One region of the Streptomyces sp. NPDC048182 genome, then DNA from elsewhere that is predicted to be linked to it. Evidence: riboswitches for the same ligand, from Rfam matches in the RefSeq annotation. Region 1 holds a riboswitch; each other region holds the start of a gene.
What was found. A riboswitch is a leader RNA that binds a small molecule or an ion and turns the genes downstream of it on or off. The one in region 1 is predicted to bind cobalamin.
Positions count from the first base shown of each region.

Region 2: linked by a shared signal. The riboswitch ahead of metE (5-methyltetrahydropteroyltriglutamate--homocysteine S-methyltransferase) and the one ahead of ACGFZL_RS10910 (CoA-acylating methylmalonate-semialdehyde dehydrogenase) in region 1 are both predicted to bind cobalamin.
Region 3: linked by a shared signal. The riboswitch ahead of ACGFZL_RS23325 (ribonucleoside-diphosphate reductase subunit alpha) and the one ahead of ACGFZL_RS10910 (CoA-acylating methylmalonate-semialdehyde dehydrogenase) in region 1 are both predicted to bind cobalamin.

Region 1 is NZ_JBIDAQ010000004.1:473,562-480,323, reverse strand. It holds gene mmsB (3-hydroxyisobutyrate dehydrogenase) at 1-558, opposite strand, end outside; gene ACGFZL_RS10920 (enoyl-CoA hydratase/isomerase family protein) at 555-1,634, opposite strand; gene ACGFZL_RS10915 (acyl-CoA dehydrogenase family protein) at 1,631-2,779, opposite strand; gene ACGFZL_RS10910 (CoA-acylating methylmalonate-semialdehyde dehydrogenase) at 2,785-4,308, opposite strand; cobalamin riboswitch at 4,483-4,664, opposite strand; gene ACGFZL_RS10905 (hypothetical protein) at 4,700-5,056, shown strand; gene ACGFZL_RS10900 (hypothetical protein) at 5,103-5,561, opposite strand; gene ACGFZL_RS10895 (hypothetical protein) at 5,545-6,762, opposite strand, start outside.
Region 2 is NZ_JBIDAQ010000005.1:49,447-56,208, forward strand. It holds gene lysA (diaminopimelate decarboxylase) at 1-740, shown strand, start outside; cobalamin riboswitch at 837-1,029, shown strand; gene metE (5-methyltetrahydropteroyltriglutamate--homocysteine S-methyltransferase) at 1,195-3,504, shown strand; gene ACGFZL_RS11595 (RNA polymerase sigma factor) at 3,548-4,693, opposite strand; gene ACGFZL_RS11600 (YciI family protein) at 4,702-5,109, opposite strand; gene ACGFZL_RS11605 (hypothetical protein) at 5,266-5,604, shown strand; gene ACGFZL_RS11610 (radical SAM protein) at 5,610-6,762, opposite strand, start outside.
Region 3 is NZ_JBIDAQ010000012.1:184,119-190,880, forward strand. It holds gene mctP (monocarboxylate uptake permease MctP) at 1-1,052, shown strand, start outside; gene ACGFZL_RS23320 (GNAT family N-acetyltransferase) at 1,124-1,630, shown strand; cobalamin riboswitch at 1,680-1,822, shown strand; gene ACGFZL_RS23325 (ribonucleoside-diphosphate reductase subunit alpha) at 1,942-4,344, shown strand; gene ACGFZL_RS23330 (ribonucleotide-diphosphate reductase subunit beta) at 4,344-5,384, shown strand; gene ACGFZL_RS23335 (hypothetical protein) at 5,297-5,539, opposite strand; gene ACGFZL_RS23340 (GlxA family transcriptional regulator) at 5,633-6,616, shown strand; gene ACGFZL_RS23345 (cytochrome P450) at 6,624-6,762, opposite strand, start outside.

The DNA of each region.
Region 1 (6,762 bases):
TGCCTCGCTGACGGCGATCATGGAGACGCCAAGGATCATGTTGTTGCAGATCTTGGCCGCCTGCCCGGCCCCAGGGCCGCCGCAGTGGACGACCTTCCTGCCCATGGCCTCAAGGAGCGGGCGTGCCTCGGCGAACGCGTCCTCGCCCCCGCCGGCCATGAAGGTGAGCGTGGCGGCCTCGGCGCCGACCACCCCGCCCGAGACGGGCGCGTCCAGGGCGCGCATCCCGGCCGCGCCGGCCCGCTCGTGGGCGGTGCGTGCGTCGGCCACGTCGATCGTGGAGCAGTCGACGAACAGGGTGCCCGGGCGGGCGGCGGCCAGGATGTCGTCGTAGAGCCCGAGGACGTGCCGTCCGGCGGGCAGCATGCTGACGACCATCTCGGCGCCGGCCACCGCCGAGGCCGCCGATGCCTCGGCCTCCACGCCTGCCCCGGCGGCGGCGTTCAGGGCCGCGGGGACGAGGTCGTGGCCGAGCACCCGGTGGCCGGCCTCGACCAGGTTGGCGGCCATCGGGCCGCCCATGTGCCCGAGTCCGATGAAGGCGACGGTCCTGCTCACCACACCACCTCCGCTGCGGTGCCGGTCGTCTCGGCGAGTCCGGGTTCGAGCCCGAGTTCGTGCCCGCCGAGGGGAAGGAAGAAGCGCTCGACGTCCGCCTCGGTGACCTCGGCCAGGGTCTCCGGTGACCAGCGCGGGGCGCGGTCCTTGTCGATGACCTGGGCCCGGATGCCCTCGACCAGGTCGGGCGCGGTCAGGGCGGCGCGGGAGACCCGGTACTCCTGGTCGAGCACGCGCTCCAGCGGGCCGAGCCGGCGTGCCCGACGCAGGGCGGCCAGGGTGACCTTGAGCGCGGTCGGCGACTTGGTGAGGAGCGTCTCGGCGGCCTCCTGTGCGGCGGGTTCGCCGCGCGCCAGCAGTCTGTGCACGATCTCCTCGACGTCGTCGGCGGCGTAGCAGGCGTCGATCCAGTCGCGGTGTGCCGCCAGGGCGGCGTCCGGTGGGGGCTGGACATGACGGGCGATGACATCGCGCACGGGCGCCTCCGCCAGGTCGTCCACGAGGCCGGGCAGCGCGGACGACGGTACGTAGTGGTCGGCCAGCCCGCACAGCAACGCGTCCCCGGCGCCGATCCCCGCGCCGGTCAGCCCGAGGTGGGTGCCGAGTTCGCCGGGGGCCAGGGCGAGCAGATAGGTGCCGCCGACGTCGGGCACGAAGCCGATCCCGGTCTCCGGCATCGCGATCCGGGAGCGCTCGGTGACGATCCTGACCCGGCCGTGCGCGGAGACGCCGACGCCGCCGCCCATCACGATGCCGTCCATGACGGCGACGTACGGCTTGGGGTAGCGGGCGATGCGGGCGTCGAGGCGGTACTCGTCGCGCCAGAAGGCGGCGGAGGCGGTGCCGTCGCCGTCGCGGGCGTCGTCGTGGATGGCCCGGATGTCACCGCCGGCGCACAGGCCCCGATCGCCGGCCCCGGTGATCACGACGGTCTCCACGGACGGGTCGTGCTCCCAGGCGGTGAGGGCCTCGTCGATGCGGAGCACCATGTCATGGGTGAGCGCGTTGAGGGCCCTGGGCCGGTCGAGGGTGATGTGGGCGGCTCGCCCCGCCGTGTGGAAGAGGACGTCGCTCATCCGAACGCCTCCGTCAGGCCGCGGGCCACGATGACGCGCATGATCTCGTTGGTCCCTTCGAGGATCTGGTGCACCCGGAGATCGCGGACGATCTTCTCTATGCCGTACTCGCTGAGGTAGCCGTAGCCGCCGTGCAGCTGGAGCGCCCGGTCGGCCACCGAGTAGCCGGTGTCCGTCGCGAACCGCTTGGCCATCGCGCAGAGGTACGGGGCCTGTGGATCACCCCGGTCGAGTGCCTCGGCCGCCTGCTGGACGAGTGCGCGGGCGGCGGCCAGCTCGGTGGCCATGTCGGCGAGGCGGAAGCGCAGGGCTTGCGCGTCGAGCAGCCGCCGGCCGAAGGCCTCGCGGTCGGCGAGGTGGGCCAGGCTGCGGTCGAGGGCGCTGCGGGCGCCGCCCAGGGAGCAGGCGGCGATGCCGAGCCGACCGCCGTTGAGGCCGCTCATGGCGATGCGGAAGCCTTGGCCGACGCCGCCGAGGAGCCGGTCGCCGGGCAGCCGCACGCCGTCCAGGACGACCTGCCGGGTGGGCTGGGCGTTCCAGCCCATCTTCCGCTCGTTCGGGCCGAAGGAGAGGCCCGGGTCGTCCTTGGCGACGACGAACGCGGAGATCCCGTCGGGTCCGGAGCCCCCGGTGCGGGCCATCACGACGTACAGCTGGGCGGCTCCCGCTCCGGAGATGAACTGCTTGACGCCGGTCAGCAGCCAGTCGTCGCCGTCGCGGACCGCCCGGGTGGTGAGGGCCGCCGCGTCGGAGCCGGCGCCCGGCTCGGTGAGGCAGTAGCTGCCGAGGTCCTCCATCGCGCAGAGCCGGGGCAGCCAGCGCTCGCGCTGGGCGTCGTCGCCGTGGCGGTCGACCATCCAGGCGACCATGTTGTGGATCGAGAGGTAGCCCGCGACGGACGGGCAGCCGGTGGCCAGGGTCTCGAAGACGAGGACGCCGTCGGCGCGGCCGAGGCCGGAACCGCCGTGCTCCTCGCGGACGTAGACGCCACCGAGTCCGAGGCCGGCGGCCTTGCGCAGCACGTCCACGGGGAAGTGCTTGTCGCGGTCCCAGTCCAGGGCGTGCGGGGCGAGATGGTCCTGGGCGAAGTCCAGGGTGGTCTCCACGAGGGCCTGCTGGTCCTCGGTGAGTGCGGTGGGGGTCATCGCGCTCATCCCATCGTCGGGATGGTGAAGCTCGCGCCTTCACGCAGGCCGGCGGGCCAGCGCGAGGTGACCGTCTTGGTCCGGGTGTAGAAGCGGATCGCGTCCGGGCCGTGCTGGTTCAGGTCCCCGAATCCGGACCGCTTCCAGCCGCCGAACGTGTGGTAGGCGACCGGCACCGGGATGGGCACGTTCACGCCGACCATGCCGGTGTCCACCCGGCGGGTGAAGTCGCGGGCGGTGTCGCCGTCCCGGGTGAAGATCGCCACCCCGTTGCCGTAGAGGTGCTCGCTCGGCAGGCGCACGGCGGTCTCGTAGTCGGCGGCACGGACGACACAGAGGACGGGGCCGAAGATCTCCTCCTGGTAGACGCGCATCTCCGGAGTGACCCGGTCGAAGAGGGAGGCTCCGGCGAAGAACCCGCCTTCGTGGCCGGCCAGGCTGAAGTCCCGCCCGTCGACGACCAGTTCCGCGCCCTCCTCGACGCCGAGGTCGACGTAGGAACGGACCCGGTCCACGGCCTCCGGGCCGACCAGCGGGCCGAAGTCGGCCTCCGGGTCGTCGCTGCGGCCGATGCGCAGGGCGGCGATCCGCTCCTTCAGGCGTGCCACCAGCCGGTCCGCCGTCTCCTCTCCCACGGGGACGGCCACGGAGATCGCCATGCAGCGCTCACCCGCCGAGCCGTACCCGGCTCCGATCAGCGCGTCGACGGCCTGGTCGAGGTCGGCGTCCGGCATCACGATCATGTGGTTCTTCGCACCGCCGAAACACTGGGCGCGCTTGCCGTGCGCGGCGGCGGTGGCGTAGACGTGCGCGGCGACGGGCGTGGAGCCGACGAAGCCGAGGGCGGCGACGCGCGGGTCCTCCAGCAGGGTGTCGACGGCTTCCCGGGACCCGTTGACGACGTTGAGGACACCGGGCGGCAGTCCCGCCTCCAGGAACAGCTCCGCCAGCCGCAGCGGCACCGACGGATCTCGCTCGGACGGCTTCAGGATGAAGGCGTTGCCGCAGGCCAGAGCGGGAGCTGCCTTCCAGAGCGGGATCATCGCCGGGAAGTTGAACGGGGTGATGCCGGCGACCACGCCGAGCGGGGCGCGCAGCGAGTGGACGTCGATGCCGGTGCCGGCGTTGTCGGTGAACTCGCCCTTGAGCAGGTGCGGGATGCCGGCCGCGAACTCCACCACCTCCAGGCCGCGTTGGAGGTCACCGTGGGCGTCGGCGACGGTCTTGCCGTGCTCGCTGGAGAGCAGCCGGGCCAGGGCGTCCCGCTCGTCCTCCACGAGCTGGAGGAAGCGGAGCAGCACGCGTGCGCGACGCTGGGGGTTGTACGCGCCCCATTCGCGCTGGGCCTCGGCCGCGACACCGATCGCGGCCTCGGTCTCCGCCCGGCTCGCCAGCGGCACCTGGGCCCGCACGCGGCCGGTGTTGGGGTCGTAGACGTCGCCGAAGAGGCCGGAGGTGCCAGGGGTGTGCTTGCCGCCGACGAAGTGGCTCAGTTCGCGGACGTCGGAGTGGTCATGCGGACGGACCATGGGTGCCTGCTCTCGTCAGGTGATCCGGGACAGCGCGGGACCGCGTATGGCAGGGCGTCAGCCGACGAGGACGCGAGGGGCGTCGAGGCCGTAGGGATCCGGTACCGGGAAAGCGGGACCGTCGGGATCGGGAAGGCGCGCCGGGGCCATGCGTGTCAGCTCCATCCTCGTGGACAACACGGAACATCCCGCGGCCGGTATCCTGACTCCCGGATCAGCGCCCGCCGTCCGCCTTCCCGACATCCTGCTCGTCAGTGGCGTACCGCTCGACGGCGAACTCCCCGGTCACAGTGGCGGGACCGTGCCGGAATCACACCGGCTTCCCTGCACCGCGGGCCTTGGCCGTCACTCTATAGTTGGACGTCCTACTAAATCCAGTGCCCTACACCCCGTGTCCCCGCCCGGCGTCTGCCAGGACGGCGGCATGGCCTCTCCTCCGTCGGGCTTCGTCACGACCACGGCGCTGGAGAAGTCGCGGGAGAAGCTGCGGCAGGCGGCACTCGGCTGCGACTCCTACCTCGCCGCCGATCTCGTGTGCGCCGTCCTGGAGGACGCCGACTGCGGCGACGACACCCTGGCGAGGCGGGACGTGGCGGAGGTTCCCACCAAGCACCTCGTCACCCACCTGCACCGGCGCAAGGCCGACATCGTCAGGTTCCTGAACGGCTTCCCCCGCGCTCTCGGCATCCTCGCCAGAGCCCGGTCGCTGCTCGTCGCCCCGCGCCCGGCAGGCGGCGCGGGGCGCTGAAGGTGCTGCCCGGCTGTGGTCCTCTGGGCAGCACCTCGGCTGTGCGTCACGACGGGTAGTACACGAACCAGTCCCTGCCCTCCTTGACGAGGTTGACCTGGAGGCCGGGAACCGACGAGTCTGGGTCGTCCGAGGTCTGGCAGGTGGGCTCGCCCGTCGCCCCACCCGGCCCGCCGGCCGAGCACAGGGTGCCGAGCAGGGTCACCTTCGCCTTGACCCCGTCGACCTGCACCGTTCCCGGTCGCAGGTGCTCCGCACGGGTCGTGGCCGGCACGACCACCTTGGCCAGGACCCGGTAGGCCCGCAGGGCGGTGGGGTCGACCAGGCGCTCGCCGCGTTCGGTCTTCCCGTTGAACAGCGCGTCGGCGTAGGCGACGGCCACCGAACCGGCGTCCTGGTGGTTCACCCGCCCACCCGTGTCACCGGTGTCGCATCCGGTGACGAGCAGGGCAGCGGTGGCGAGGCAGACGACAGTCGGCGTCCGCCGGTCAGCTCCTCTGGCCATAGCCGTGCCAGTTGTGGAAGTGCACCAGGTCGCTGCACCCGCCCTTGACATGGTTCTGGTGGGACCAGTCGTAGGTTCCCGAGGCGTGACCCACCACCTTCGGGCTCAGGTAGAAGACCGCGGGCGACGTGTCGAACCCGCATGCCGCCCAGGCGGCCGGGCCGAAGATGGCGATCATGGCCTTCTCGAAGTCGGTGTTCGTGAACGTCTCGTTGGGGTTGACCGTCACCGTGCTGCTGGTGATGCCGATGCCGGTGTTCTTCAGACCCGACCTCGACCAGCCGTCGTACTTGAAGGCGTACGGAACGGCGTAGGCGGAGACCGAGTTGCTGAGGATGGCCCCCTGACCGCGGGCGTAGGTGAGGTTCACGGACAGCGAGGTGATCATGATGAAGAGCGGATCGATGTATCCGGCCTTGTCGTAGGCCTGGATGTAGGGCTTGTTGGGCGGAGTCTCCGACTTCACGCCCTTCTTGGCCACACCCGCCGGAAGCTTCATCGGCTCGTGCACAGGGGTGGTGCCGCCCGTCTCCAGCTGGTCGAGCTTGGCCGCGGCCTCGGCCGAGACCAGCTTCCCCTGCAGGAGTTTCCGCTGGCAGGTCCCCGGGTTGTACTGCGCGACCTCGCTGTAGACGTCCGGGTCGGTGTCCTTACCCGACGCGGTCGCGGTGAAGGCACAGGTCCCGTCGGACTGCTTGGTGCCGTTCTGCAGAACGGTCGTCGGACCACTCAGGTTGAGCGCGTAGCCGACGACGTCGTTGTAGTAGATCCAGCCGTCGCTGCCGACCGTGATGGGCAGCCGTGTGCCGGTGTACCAGCCTTCGAGGTCGACCTGCACGGTGATCGGCGACGTACTCGTGTTCTTCACCATGATCGCCCCGTCACCGCCGATCTCCACCATCGAGAGCGCCGACACCCTCTGGCCCGCGATGAACACCGCCAGGTTGCTCGTCGGCAGTGGCTGGTCGTCCGCGCCTGCCTGCAACGCTCCGTTGCTCGCTCCCCCGGTCACCCGGAAGTTGAGCGCCGCCGCAAGCAGGCTGTTGCCGACGGCGGGTACCCCGCTGACGCCGGCGACGGGGATGTTCATGGTCTTCCCGGCCGGGACCGTCGCGCCGTGGCTGTCGTAGATCGCTCCGGCGGCGGGGGTGAAGGAGCCCAGCGTGGCCGCCGGGGTGAAGTATCCGACGATGTCCACGGA
Region 2 (6,762 bases), on a different contig from region 1:
ACGCCATCGCCCGGATCCTCGACCAGCCGCAGCTCGAACTGACCGGCCTGCACTGCCACCTCGGCTCGCAGATCACCAGCGTCAAGCCGTATCTCGTGGCGGTGCGCCGCCTGGTCGGCCTGATGAGCCGCCTGCACGAGCAGCACGGCCTGGTCCTGCCCGAACTCGACCTGGGCGGCGGCCATGGCATCGCCTACCGGCCCGGCGAGCCGGCCCTGGACCTGACGGCCCTGGCCGGCCGGGTGCGCGCCGAACTCGCCACCGCCTGCGCGGCGGCGGACCTGCCCGTCCCCCGGCTGCTCATCGAGCCCGGCCGGGCCATAGCGGGACCGGCGGGCGTCGCCCTCTACCGGGTCCTGTCCGTGAAGCGCACCGGCGACCACGTGTTCGTGGCCGTCGACGGCGGCATGAGCGACAACCCGCGCCCCGCGCTCTACGGCGTCCGCTACGCCCCCCGCCTGATCGGCCGGCCCGGCGGCGCCGCGCCCGCCCCGGTGACCGTCGTCGGCCGGCACTGCGAGGCGGGCGACGTCCTCGCCGCGGACGTCCCGCTCCCCGCCGACGTGCACCCCGGCGACCTGATCGCCCTGCCCGTGGCCGGCGCCTACCACCTCTCCATGGCCTCCGGCTACAACCTCGTGGGCCGCCCACCGGTCGTCGCCGTCCACAGCGGGACGGCCCGCCTGCTGGTGCGCCGCGAGTCCCTGGCGGACGTCCGCAACCGCGACGTGGGGCTGTGACGTCCCCGCTCCCGGCCGTCCCGCGCGTACCCCCGGCCCCGGAGTCCCGTCCATGTTCCCCCTCCGGCGGGCCCACCCCGTAGGGTGGCCGGTGCAGCTGGTTCGCCCCGTCCGCCAGGCGGGGTGTCGCAAGAGGGAACCCGGTGGGAATCCGGGACTGCCCCGCAGCGGTGAGCGGGAACGACCGCCGTCATACGCACTGGGTCCGACGTATGGGCCCGGGAAGCGACGGCCAGTAGGTGTCCTCCGAGCAGGAGGGCGGGCCCGCGAGTCCGAAGACCTGCCAACTGCCCGCGCGCGGACCGTTCCGTGCGCGGACATCCCGGTGACCTCGAGGGCGGGTCGGCGTACACACCAGGCAGGGCCGCGACGGCTCCGTCCGGTGCGTCGTTCCCTTCGCGTCTCTCGTCCCGTCTCCGGGATCTCAGGGATTCATCTCGCGAAGGAGATCTCCGTGACAGCGAAGTCCGCAGCCGCGGCAGCACAGGCCACCGTGTACGGCTACCCCCGCCAGGGCCCCAACCGGGAACTCAAGAAGGCCATCGAGGGCTACTGGAAGGGCCGCGTCACCGCCGACGCCCTCCACGCCACCGCAGCCGAACTGCGCCGCAACAACCGGCGCCGCCTCGCCGGCGCCGGCGTCCACGAGGTGCCCACCGGCGACTTCTCGTACTACGACCACGTGCTGGACACCACCGTCATGGTCGGCGCGATCCCCGAGCGCCACCGCGCCGCCGTGACCGCCGACGCGACGGACGGCTACTTCGCCATGGCCCGCGGCACCCAGGACGTGGCGCCGCTGGAGATGACCAAGTGGTTCGACACCAACTACCACTACCTCGTCCCCGAGCTGGGCCCCGACACCGTCTTCACAGCCGACTCCACCAAGCAGGTCGCCGAGCTGACGGAGGCCCTCGCCGAGGGCCTGTCCGCCCGGCCCGTCCTGGTCGGCCCCGTCACCTACCTGCTGCTCGCCAAGCCCGCCCCCGGCGTGCCCGCCGACTTCGAGCCGCTCGCCCTCCTCGACCGCCTGCTGCCCGTCTACGCCGAGGTCCTCGCCGACCTGCGCGCGGCCGGCGCCGACTGGGTCCAGCTCGACGAGCCCGCCCTGGTCCAGGACCGCACCCCGGCCGAGCTGAACGCCGCCGAACGCGCCTACCGCGACCTCGGCGCCCGCACCGACCGGCCCAAGCTGCTTGTCGCCTCCTACTTCGACCGGCTCGGCGACGCCCTGCCGGTCCTCGCCAAGGCACCGGTCGACGGCCTGGCGCTCGACTTCACCGAGGCCGCCGCCAACCTGGAAGCCCTGGCGGCCGTCGGCGGACTGCCCGGCAAGCGCCTGGTCGCCGGCGTCGTCAACGGCCGCAACATCTGGATCAACGACCTCCAGAAGTCCCTCGCCACCCTCGGCACCCTCCTCGGCCTCGCCGACCGGGTCGACGTCGCCGCCTCCTGCTCCCTGCTGCACGTCCCGCTGGACACCGCACCCGAGCGGGACATCGACCCGCAGATCCTGCGCTGGCTGGCCTTCGCCGAGCAGAAGACCACCGAGATCGTCACCCTCGCCAAGGGCCTCGCCCAGGGCACCGACACCATCACCACCGCACTCGCCGCCAACCGCGCCGACCTCGCCTCCCGCGCGAACTCGCCGATCACCCGCGACCCCGCCGTACGCTCCCGCGCCGCCGCCGTCACCGACGCCCGCCGCTCCCAGCCCTACACCGAACGGGCCGCCGCCCAGCGCGCCCACCTCAACCTGCCCCTGCTGCCGACCACGACCATCGGCTCCTTCCCCCAGACCACCGAGCTGCGCACCGCCCGCGCCGACCTGCGCACCGGCCGCATCGACACCGCCGGCTACGAGGAGCGCATCAAGGCCGAGATCCAGGAAGTCGTCTCCTTCCAGGAGACGACCGGCCTCGACGTCCTCGTGCACGGCGAGCCCGAACGCAACGACATGGTCCAGTACTTCGCCGAGCAGCTCACCGGCTACCTCGCCACCCAGCACGGCTGGGTCCAGTCCTACGGCACCCGCTACGTCCGCCCGCCCGTCCTCGCCGGCGACATCTCCCGCCCCGAGCCGATGACCGTGCGCTGGACCTCCTACGCCCAGTCCCTCAGCGACCGCCCCGTCAAGGGCATGCTCACCGGCCCCGTCACCATGCTGGCCTGGTCCTTCGTCCGCGACGACCAACCCCTCGGCGACACCGCCCGCCAGGTCGCCCTCGCCCTGCGCGACGAGGTCACCGACCTGGAGACGGCCGGCACCTCCATCATCCAGGTGGACGAACCCGCACTGCGCGAGACCCTGCCACTGCGCGCCGCCGACCACCCCGCCTACCTCGCCTGGGCCACCGAGGCGTTCCGGCTCACCACCGCCGGCGTCCGCCCGGACACCCAGATCCACACCCACATGTGCTACGCCGAGTTCGGCGACATCGTCCAGGCCATCGACGACCTCGACGCCGACGTCATCAGCCTGGAAGCCGCCCGCTCCCACATGCAGGTCGCCCGCGAACTCGCCGCCCACGGCTACCCGAGGGAGGCCGGACCCGGCGTCTACGACATCCACTCCCCCCGCGTCCCCAGCACCGAGGAAGCCGCCGCCCTGCTGCGCACCGGCCTCAAGGCCATCCCCGCCGAACGCCTGTGGGTCAACCCCGACTGCGGCCTCAAGACCCGCGGCTGGCCCGAGACCCGCGCCTCGCTGGAGAACCTGGTCACCGCCGCCCGCACCGTCCGCGCCGAACTGCCCGCCTCCTGACCGGAGGCCCCCGGCGCCGGCCTGCCGGGCACGCCGCTCGCCGTCAGCCCCGTCGCAGGGCGTTGAGGCGGGCGGCCTGGCGGGTCAGGTGGTCGCGTTCGGCGAGGTCGGGGGCGTGGTGGGCGGCCTCGGCGTAGAGCCGGGCCGCCGTCGCCGGATCGCCGGCGCGTTCGTGGAGGTGGGCCGCGACCGCGGCGAACCGGGGCAGGGCGGGATCGAGGGGCGCGAGGGCGGCGAGGCCCGCGCCCGGCCCGTCCGCCTCGCCGACGGCCACCGCGCGGTTGAGCCGGACGACCGGGTTGCCGGTCAGGCGGGTCAGCTCGTCGTACCACTCCACGATCTGCACCCAGTCGGTCTCGGCGGCGGTCGGCGCGTCGGCGTGCAGGGCGGCGATGGCCGCCTGGGCCTGGAACTCGCCCAGCCGGTCGCGGGCGAGGGCCGCCTGGAGGATCACGACGCCCTCGGCGATCGCGCGGGTGTCCCACCGGCCGCGGTCCTGCTCGGCGAGCGGCACGAGGCCGCCGTCGGGCGTGGTCCGGGCGGCGCGCCGGGCGTGGTGGAGCAGCATCAGGGCGAGCAGCCCGGCCGCCTCGGGGTGGTCGACGCGGGCCGCGAGCTGCCGGGTGAGCCGGATGGCCTCGGCGGCGAGGTCGACGTCGCCGGAGTAGCCCTCGTTGAAGACCAGGTAGAGGACGCGCAGCACGGTCGCGACATCACCGGGCCGGTCGAACCGCACACCGGAGACCGTCCGCTTGGCACGGCTGATGCGCTGCGCCATGGTCGCCTCGGGCACCAGGTAGGCCCGGGCGATCTGGCGGGTGGTCAGGCCGCCGACCGCGCGCAGCGTGAGCGCGACGGCGGAGGACGGGGTCAGGGAGGGGTGGGCGCACAGGAAGTAGAGCCGGAGCGTGTCGTCCGCCGCGGGGGCCGGACCGGGCGCCGGCTCCTCCTCGTGGCGGTCCTCCCGCCGGCGCCGAGCGGCGTCGGCCCGCGTCGCGTCGAGGAACCGGCGCCAGGCCACGGTGACCAGCCAGCCCTTCGGATCGCGCGGCGGCTCGGCGGGCCAGACGCGCACCGCCTCGACCAGCGCGTCCTGCACCGCGTCCTCGGCCGCCGCGAAGTCGGCTCCGCGGCGGACGAGGACGGAGAGGACGCCCGGCGTGAGGCCGCGGAGCAGTGCCTCGTCCATGGCAGGGGTCACTCCGTGATGGTGGGCGGCGCGGCCATGATCCGGCGTACCTCCAGCCACTCGTGGATCGGCCGCCCGCCGGCGCCGGGGGCGGCGGACAGCTCCCCGGCCAGTGCGACGGCGCGCTCGTGGGTGTCGACGTCGATGACGATCCAGCCGGCGATGAGGTCCTTGGTCTCGGCGAACGGGCCGTCGGTGACCGGCGGGCGCCCCTCGCCGTCGTACCGGACCCACTCCCCCTCGGGGACGAGCCCCTGGGCGTCCACGAACTCGCCGGTCCCCTCCAGCTTCGCGATGAAGTCGTGCATGTACCGCATGTGCGCCGCGACCTCCTCCGGCGTCCACTGGTCCATCGGCACGTCGCACCGGGCGGGCGGGGCGCCGCGGTAGTGCTTGAGCAGCAGGTACTTGGCCATGGTGTCGCTCCCTCGCTGACGCGCCCATTGTGGTCGCACTCACCCCGGGGACGGAGCCGGACACGGGTTCTCGACATCGCGGGCGCCGTGCCGAACGCGCGGCGCGAGTCGGGCGTCATAGGGACGACACCGCGGTGCACCGCCCCGAGGAGAGCCATGCCATCACCCACGCGTGCCGTCGGTCTGCTCATCGCCCTCACTGCCCTCGCCGCCCCGCTCGCCACCGCCTGCGGCACCGCGGCGGAGGACGCCCCCGCACCGGCTCGGCCGCCGAGGCGCAGTCACGTGCCCGGCGTGTGGCGGCTGCCTGGCGACTTCGTCCTGCGCGGTCCGCTGCCGGCGGCGGCGCGAGGGGCCTACGCGGAGCCGGCGCGGGGCGGCGGGGCCGACGGGCCGCGCCTCATCGTCACCGGGGTGCGGCCGGGGCGGCCGGTCGGGGCGCGGGTGCTGCTCGACGCGTTCACCGGCCGGCCGGTGTCACCCGGCCCGGGGTGACCGCCTCACACCTCCACGCGGGCGTCCGCCGGGAGGCTGTCCATGAAGGAGCTGACCGAGAAGACCGCGTTGCCGGCGCCGGGCGGGCCGTAGCCGGGGGGCGAGGAGAGGCCGTACTCGTCCATCGTGTTGCGGTACGCCTCGAGCAGGCGGATGTGGTACTCCAGCGGCGCGCCGTCCGGGTTGGTCTTGCCGAGCGGGGTGGTGGGCTCGGGGCACCAGGTGGTGAAGCGGGGCGTGATGCCGTGGGACATGAAGAAGCGCAGGCCCTCGGTGGTGGAGGCGATCGCCTCGTCGACGGTCTTGAAGCCGAAGGGCTCGGCCATCTCCACGCCCGCGACGAAGTTCGGGATCACGTTGCGCGCGCCGAAGACCTCGGTGGAGTCGAGGATGCGCCTGTGCCACTCGTCGCGGCCGACGTAGCGCTCCTTGCCGGGGCAGTACATCTTGAACAGGTACTCGTCCCACACCTCGTAGTTGGGGTGGTAGATCTGCACGCCGTAGTCCTTGAAGCGCTGCACCGCGTCCTTGGGCAGCGCCTGGGCGACGACCTTGCCGATCCAGCGGCCCGGGAAGTGCTCCTCGATGGCCTTGGCATAGCGCCCGTAGAAGTCCGCCTCGTCCAGGCCCTGCACCTTCGAGGTGATGGCGCCGCCGGTGAGCGTGTAGGCCGTGGAGACCTTCGCGGTGTCGTACGTGTTGATGATGTCCAGCGCCTCGAGGACCTCGTCGACGTCCTTGACGCCCGTGTACGGCCGGCCCGCCGCCTTGTGCTGGCGCCAGTTGTGGTTGATATCGCAGTACTGGCACTCCTCCTTGGCGCCGAAGTACTGGCAGACGCGGAAGGCGGTCAGGTAGATCAGGTAGCCCCACTGGATGGTGGGGGCCACCTCCATGACCGACTTGCCGTTGGACAGCTTGTGCCGGTAGTACTCCGGCATCGGCGGCACGCCGACGTCGGAGATGCGCCGGCCGTCGAGGTAGAGGCCGAGCTGGCCGTCCTCGGACGCGGCGACGCGGTAGGGCGAGGCCGGGTTCACCCGCACCGAGACCACCGTGCGGCGCAGGTCGTAGGGGCCGCCGGTGAGGATGATCTCCTCGGGCGGGCGGCGCAGGGCGGCCTCGCCCAGCTCCGGCAGGGTGCCGTGGTCGAAGGAG
Region 3 (6,762 bases), on a different contig from region 1:
CGCCGGCGCTGATCGCCTTCGTGAAGGACGCGCTGATCTACATCGTCATCGCGGTGGCGATCATCTACATCCCGATCAAGCTCGGCGGCTTCGACGACATCTTCGCCAAGGCCGGCGACGCGTTCAGCCAGACCAACCCGGCCACCGGCAAACCGCGCGGCGCGCTCGCGCCACCCGAGGCGGGCCAGTGGACGTACGCCACCCTGGCGCTCGGCTCGGCGCTCGCGCTCTTCATGTACCCGCACTCGATCACCGCGACGCTCTCCTCGCGCAGCCGCGAGGTGATCCGGCGCAACACCACGATCCTGCCGCTGTACTCGCTGATGCTGGGCCTGCTGGCGCTGCTCGGCTTCATGGCGATCGCGGCCGGGGTCAAGGTGCAGAACGGGCAGCTGGCGATCCCGCAGCTGTTCGAGGACATGTTCCCGGACTGGTTCGCGGGCGTGGCCTTCGCGGCGATCGGCATCGGCGCGCTGGTGCCGGCGGCGATCATGTCGATCGCGGCGGCGAACCTGTTCACCCGCAACATCTACAAGGACTTCATCAGGCCGGACGCGACGCCCAAGGAGGAGACCCGGGTCTCCAAGCTGGTCTCGCTCCTGGTGAAGGTGGGCGCGCTGGTCTTCGTCCTGACCATGGACAAGACGGTCGCGATCAACTTCCAGCTGCTCGGCGGCATCTGGATCCTGCAGACCTTCCCGGCCCTGGTCGGCGGCCTGTTCACGCGCTGGTTCCACCGCTGGGCGCTGCTGGCCGGCTGGGCGGTCGGCATGGTCTACGGCACGGCGGCGGCGTACGGCGTGGCGTCCCCGACGCAGAAGCACTTCGGCGGCTCCGCGAAGGAGATCCCCGGCATCGGCGAGATCGGCTACATCGGCCTCACCGCCTTCGCGCTGAACGTCCTGGTCACCGTCGTCCTCACGGTCGTCCTGCGCGCCGTGAAGGCCCCCGACGGCGTTGACGAGACCCAGCCGTCCGACTACACGGCCGACGCGGGCGACCCGGGCGTCGAGACCGAACTGCCGCCGGCCACGGCGGGCACGTCGCACTGAGCGCGCCCGGGGGCGGGCCGTCGGGGAAATCCGGCGGCCCGCCCTCGCGTGTCCGGGGCACACTCGCCCCCATGGACCTCCTCATCCGCCCCGCCGCCCCCACCGAGTACGCCACCCTCGGCGAGATCACCGCGCACGCGTACCTCCAGGACGGCCTGCTCGACTTCGGCGAGGACGACGCCTACCTCGGCGAGCTGCGGGACGTCGCGAAGCGGGCCGCGGACGCCGAGGTGCTGGTCGCGGCGGCCGACGGCCGGGTGCTCGGCGGCGTCGCCTTCGTGCCCTCCGGCGGCCCCATGGCCGACATCGCCGGGCCCGGCGAGGCCGAGATCCGCATGCTCGCCGTCGCCCACGAGGCCCGGGGCCGCGGGGTGGGCGAGGCCCTCGTGCGGGCCTGTGTCGAACGGGCGCGGGCCGTCGAGGGCTGCCGGGGCGTCGTGCTGTCCACCCAGCGGGCCATGCGCGGCGCCCATCGCCTCTACGAGCGCCTCGGCTTCCGCCGCTCACCCGAGCGGGACTGGAACCCGCTGCCGGAGCACCTCGACCTCACGCTGCTCACCTACGAGCTGACGCTCTGAAGCCGACGCCCCCGGGCCGACGCGACACAACATCTGGGGGCGCTCACCCCACCCGGCACAAGATGTATGCTCGTGCTCGCTGTCGCCGCAGGGGAATCCGGTGCGAATCCGGAACTGTCCCGCAACGGTGTACATGGGTGCGTTCGCGCACCATGGCCAGTCCGAGGACCTGCCGACAGTGCGCCCGGCCGCCGGCCGGGAGCCTGACGTCCGGGCCTCGTGGAGTGGGCCGGTGGACGCGCGGCGCCGTGCGCGCCCGTGGCCTCCCCCTGCCCTCCGCCAGGCCCCTGCCGAGCGAGGGAGTGCCCCACGTGACCATCGCGCCAGCCGGTCCGGCCGCAGCGATCGCGGCGACCGAGGAACCCGACGGACCCGGAACCGCCCTGCTGCGGACCCTGACCGGGCTCACCGCGGACCTCCCCGACGCCGACCCCGGCCGGGTCGCCGCCGCCGCGCTGCGCGGCCGGTCCGCCCGCGCGGACGAGGCGGAGCTGCGGGAGCTGGCGACGGAGGCCGCCGCGGGGCTGATCTCCGAGGACCCGGCCTACTCCCGCCTGGCCGCCCGCCTGCTGACCATCGGCATCCGCGCCGAGGCCGCCTCGCAGGGCGTCACGACGTTCACCGAGTCCGTCGCCGTGGGCCATCGCGAGGGCCTGATCGCCGACCGCACCGCCGACTTCGCCCGGCTGCACGCGGCCCGCCTGGACGCCCTCGTCGACCCGGCCGGCGACGACCGCTTCGGCTACTTCGGGCTGCGCACCCTCTACAGCCGCTACCTCCTGCGCCACCCGATCACCCGCAAGGTCATCGAGACGCCGCAGCACTTCCTGCTCCGCGTCGCCGCGGGCCTCGCCGAGGACGACACCGCGCGCGCGGTGGACGAGGTCGCCTCGCTGTACGCGCTGATGAGCCGCCTGGACTACCTCCCGTCCTCCCCCACCCTCTTCAACTCCGGCACCCGGCACCCCCAGATGTCGTCCTGCTACCTCCTGGACTCCCCCAAGGACGAGCTGGACTCCATCTACGACCGCTACCACCAGGTCGCCCGCCTCTCCAAGCACGCCGGCGGCATCGGCCTGCCCTACTCCCGCATCCGCGCCCGCGGTTCGCTGATCCGCGGCACCAACGGGCACTCCAACGGCATCGTCCCGTTCCTGAAGACCCTGGACGCCTCCGTGGCCGCGGTGAACCAGGGCGGCCGGCGCAAGGGCGCCGCCGCGATCTACCTGGAGACCTGGCACTCCGACATCGAGGAGTTCCTGGAGCTGCGGGACAACACCGGCGAGGACGCCCGGCGCACCCACAACCTGAACCTCGCGCACTGGGTGCCGGACGAGTTCATGCGCCGGGTCGGCGACGACGGCACCTGGTCGCTGTTCTCCCCCTCCGACGTGCCCGAGCTGGTCGACCTGTGGGGCGCGGAGTTCGACGCCGCCTACCGCAGGGCCGAGGCCGCGGGGCTGGCCCGCAAGACGCTGCCCGCCCGCGAGCTGTACGGCCGGATGATGCGGGCGCTGGCGCAGACCGGCAACGGCTGGATGACCTTCAAGGACGCCGCCAACCGCACCGCCAACCAGACGGCGGAGCCGGGTCACGTCATCCACTCCTCGAACCTCTGCACGGAGATCCTGGAGGTCACGAACGACGGCGAGACCGCGGTCTGCAACCTCGGCTCGGTCAACCTCGGCGCCTTCGTCACCCGCGAGGGCACGCGCACCGGCGACGGCATCGACTGGGAGCGCCTGGACGCGGCCGTCCGCACCGCCGTGACCTTCCTGGACCGGGTCGTCGACATCAACTTCTACCCGACCGAGCAGGCCGGCCGCTCCAACGCCAAGTGGCGCCCGGTGGGCCTGGGCGCGATGGGCCTCCAGGACGTCTTCTTCCAGCTCCGGCTCCCCTTCGACTCCCCCGAGGCGAAGGCGCTCTCCACCCGGATCGCCGAGCGCATCATGCTCGCCGCCTACGAGGCGTCCGCCGACCTCGCCGAGCGCAACGGCCCGCTGCCGGCCTGGGAGAAGACCCGTACCGCGCGGGGCGTGCTGCACCCCGACCACTACGACGTGGAGCTGACCTGGCCGGAGCGCTGGACGGCGCTGCGCGCCCGGATCGCCGCCGTCGGCATGCGCAACTCCCTGCTCCTCGCGATCGCGCCGACCGCGACGATCGCGTCCATCGCGGGCGTCTACGAGTGCATCGAGCCGCAGGTCTCCAACCTGTTCAAGCGCGAGACGCTGTCCGGCGAGTTCCTCCAGGTCAACTCCTACCTGGTGGACGAGCTGAAGGCGCTCGGCGTCTGGGACGCCCGCACCCGCGAGGCGCTGCGCGAGGCCAACGGCTCGGTGCAGGGCTTCGCCTGGATCCCCGAGGACGTGCGCCGGCTCTACCGCACCGCCTGGGAGATCCCGCAGCGCGGCCTGATCGACATGGCCGCCGCCCGTACCGCCTTCCTCGACCAGGCGCAGTCGCTGAACCTGTTCCTGGAGACGCCGACCATCGGCAAGCTCTCCTCGATGTACGCCTACGCCTGGAAGTCCGGGCTGAAGACGACGTACTACCTGCGCTCGCGTCCCGCCACCCGGATCGCCCGCGCCGCCGGCGGCCAGGCTGCCGCCGAAAGGTCCGAGAAGCCGATCCCCGCCCAGCAGGCCGCCGACCCCGAGGCGGTCGCCTGCTCCCTGGAAAACCCCGAGTCCTGCGAGGCCTGCCAGTAATGACCACCGAGACGACCGCCGCGACGACCGCCGCGACCTCCAAGAACCTGCTCGACCCGGGCTTCGAGCTGACGCTGCGCCCGATGCGCTACCCGGACTTCTACGAGCGCTACCGGGACGCCATCAAGAACACCTGGACCGTGGAGGAGGTCGACCTCCACTCGGACGTGGCCGACCTCGCCAAGCTGAGCCCGGCCGAGCAGCACCTGATCGGCCGCCTGGTGGCCTTCTTCGCCACCGGCGACTCGATCGTCGCCAACAACCTGGTGCTCACCCTCTACAAGCACATCAACTCCCCGGAGGCCCGGCTGTACCTGAGCCGGCAGCTCTTCGAGGAGGCCGTGCACGTCCAGTTCTACCTGACCCTCCTCGACACCTACCTGCCCGATCCGGAGGACCGGAACGCCGCGTTCGCCGCGGTGGAGAACATCCCCTCGATCCGCGAGAAGGCCGAGTTCTGCTTCAAGTGGATGGACTCGGTCGAGTCGATCGACCGCCTGGAGTCCCGGGCCGACCGGCGCCGCTTCCTGCTGAACCTCATCTGCTTCGCCGCGTGCATCGAGGGCCTGTTCTTCTACGGCGCCTTCGCCTACGTCTACTGGTTCCGCAGCCGGGGCCTGCTGCACGGCCTGGCGACCGGCACCAACTGGGTGTTCCGCGACGAGACCATGCACATGTCCTTCGCCTTCGACGTGGTCGACACCGTCCGCAAGGAGGAGCCGGACCTCTTCGACGACGCGCTGCACCAGCAGGTCGCCGACATGCTGGAGGAGGCCGTCGAGGCCGAGCTGCAGTTCGCGCGCGACCTGTGCGGTGACGGCCTCCCCGGCATGAACACCGACTCGATGCGGCAGTACCTCCAGTGCGTGGCCGACCAGCGTCTGACGCGGCTCGGCTTCGCCCCGAGGTACGGCTCCGAGAACCCGTTCTCCTTCATGGAGCTGCAGGGGGTTCAGGAGTTGACCAACTTCTTCGAGCGGCGCCCGTCGGCGTACCAGGTGGCGGTGGAGGGCACCGTCGACCTGGACGAGGACTTCTGAGCCTCGGCGTTCTCGCGGGCTCGCCGGGCCTCCTTGATCTGGCGGGCCATGCGCCGGTCGCGCAGCACGCCCAGGAGCGAGGGCAGGGTGATGAGGAGCAGGAGGCCGAAGGTCACGGCCATTCCGATCAGGGCTTCTGTCTGGTCTGCGGTCATGGACACCACTGTCCTCCGCGAGACACCTGTCCGTGAGTGGCAGGACTGCCGCAGGGCCTCGATTTCCTGCCACTCACGCGGCACACTGGAGGCATGTTGCAGAACGTGGCCGCCGTCCTGCTCGACGGCGTGCACCCCTTCGAACTGGGCGTCGTCTGCGAGGTCTTCGGCATCGACCGGAGCGACGACGGACTGCCGGTGTACGACTTCGCGGTGGTCTCCGCCGAGGGCCCAAGGCTCGGCACGCACGTCGGCGGCCTGTCCGTCTCCACGCCCTACGGCCTCGACCGGCTGGAGGAGGCGGACCTGGTCGCCGTGCCGGCCGGCAGCGACTACGGCCGCCGGGACTACCCGCCGGAGCTGCTCGACGCCCTGCGGCGGGCGGTGAACCGGGGGGCGCGGGTGCTGAGCGTGTGCTCCGGCGTGTTCCTCCTCGGCGCCGCCGGGCTGCTCGACGGGCGGCGCTGCGCGGTGCACTGGCACCACGCGGCCGCCCTGGCCCGGATGTACCCGCGGGCCAGCGTCGAACAGGACGTCCTCTACGTGGACGAGGACCCGGTGATCACCTCCGCGGGCACCGCCGCCGGCATCGACGCCTGCCTGCACATCGTGCGCAAGGAGCAGGGCCCGGAGGTCGCCAACAAGATCGCCCGGCGCATGGTGGTGCCGCCGCACCGCGACGGCGGGCAGGCGCAGTACATCGAACGGCCGCTGCCCCGCTCCACCTGCGACACCGTCGGCGAGACGCTGGCCTGGATGGAGCAGCACCTCGACGAGGAGGTCACCGTCGAGCAGCTCGCGGCCCGCGCCCTGATGTCCCCGCGCACCTTCGCCCGCCGCTTCCAGCAGGAGACGGGCACCACGCCCTACCGCTGGATCCTGCGCCAGCGGGTGCTGCTGGCGCAGGAGCTCCTGGAGGCGACGGACGAGACGATGGACGCCATCGCCTGGCGCACCGGCTTCGGCACGGCGGCGGCCCTCAGGCACCAGTTCGTCCGGGCCCTGGGCACCACCCCGCACGCCTACCGGCGCACCTTCCGGGGCCCCGAGGCAGCCCGCCCCGGGGCCGCCGCCTGACGCCAGCTCAGCGGGCCACGGGTCGCACCCGCAGATCGTGCGGGCGCAGGGTGATCCCCACCCGGACACCGTCGTTCGAGCCCGCCACCTGCTCGAAGCGGTACTTGGTGGCGAGCGCCGCCGTGATCAGGGTCAGCTGCGCCATC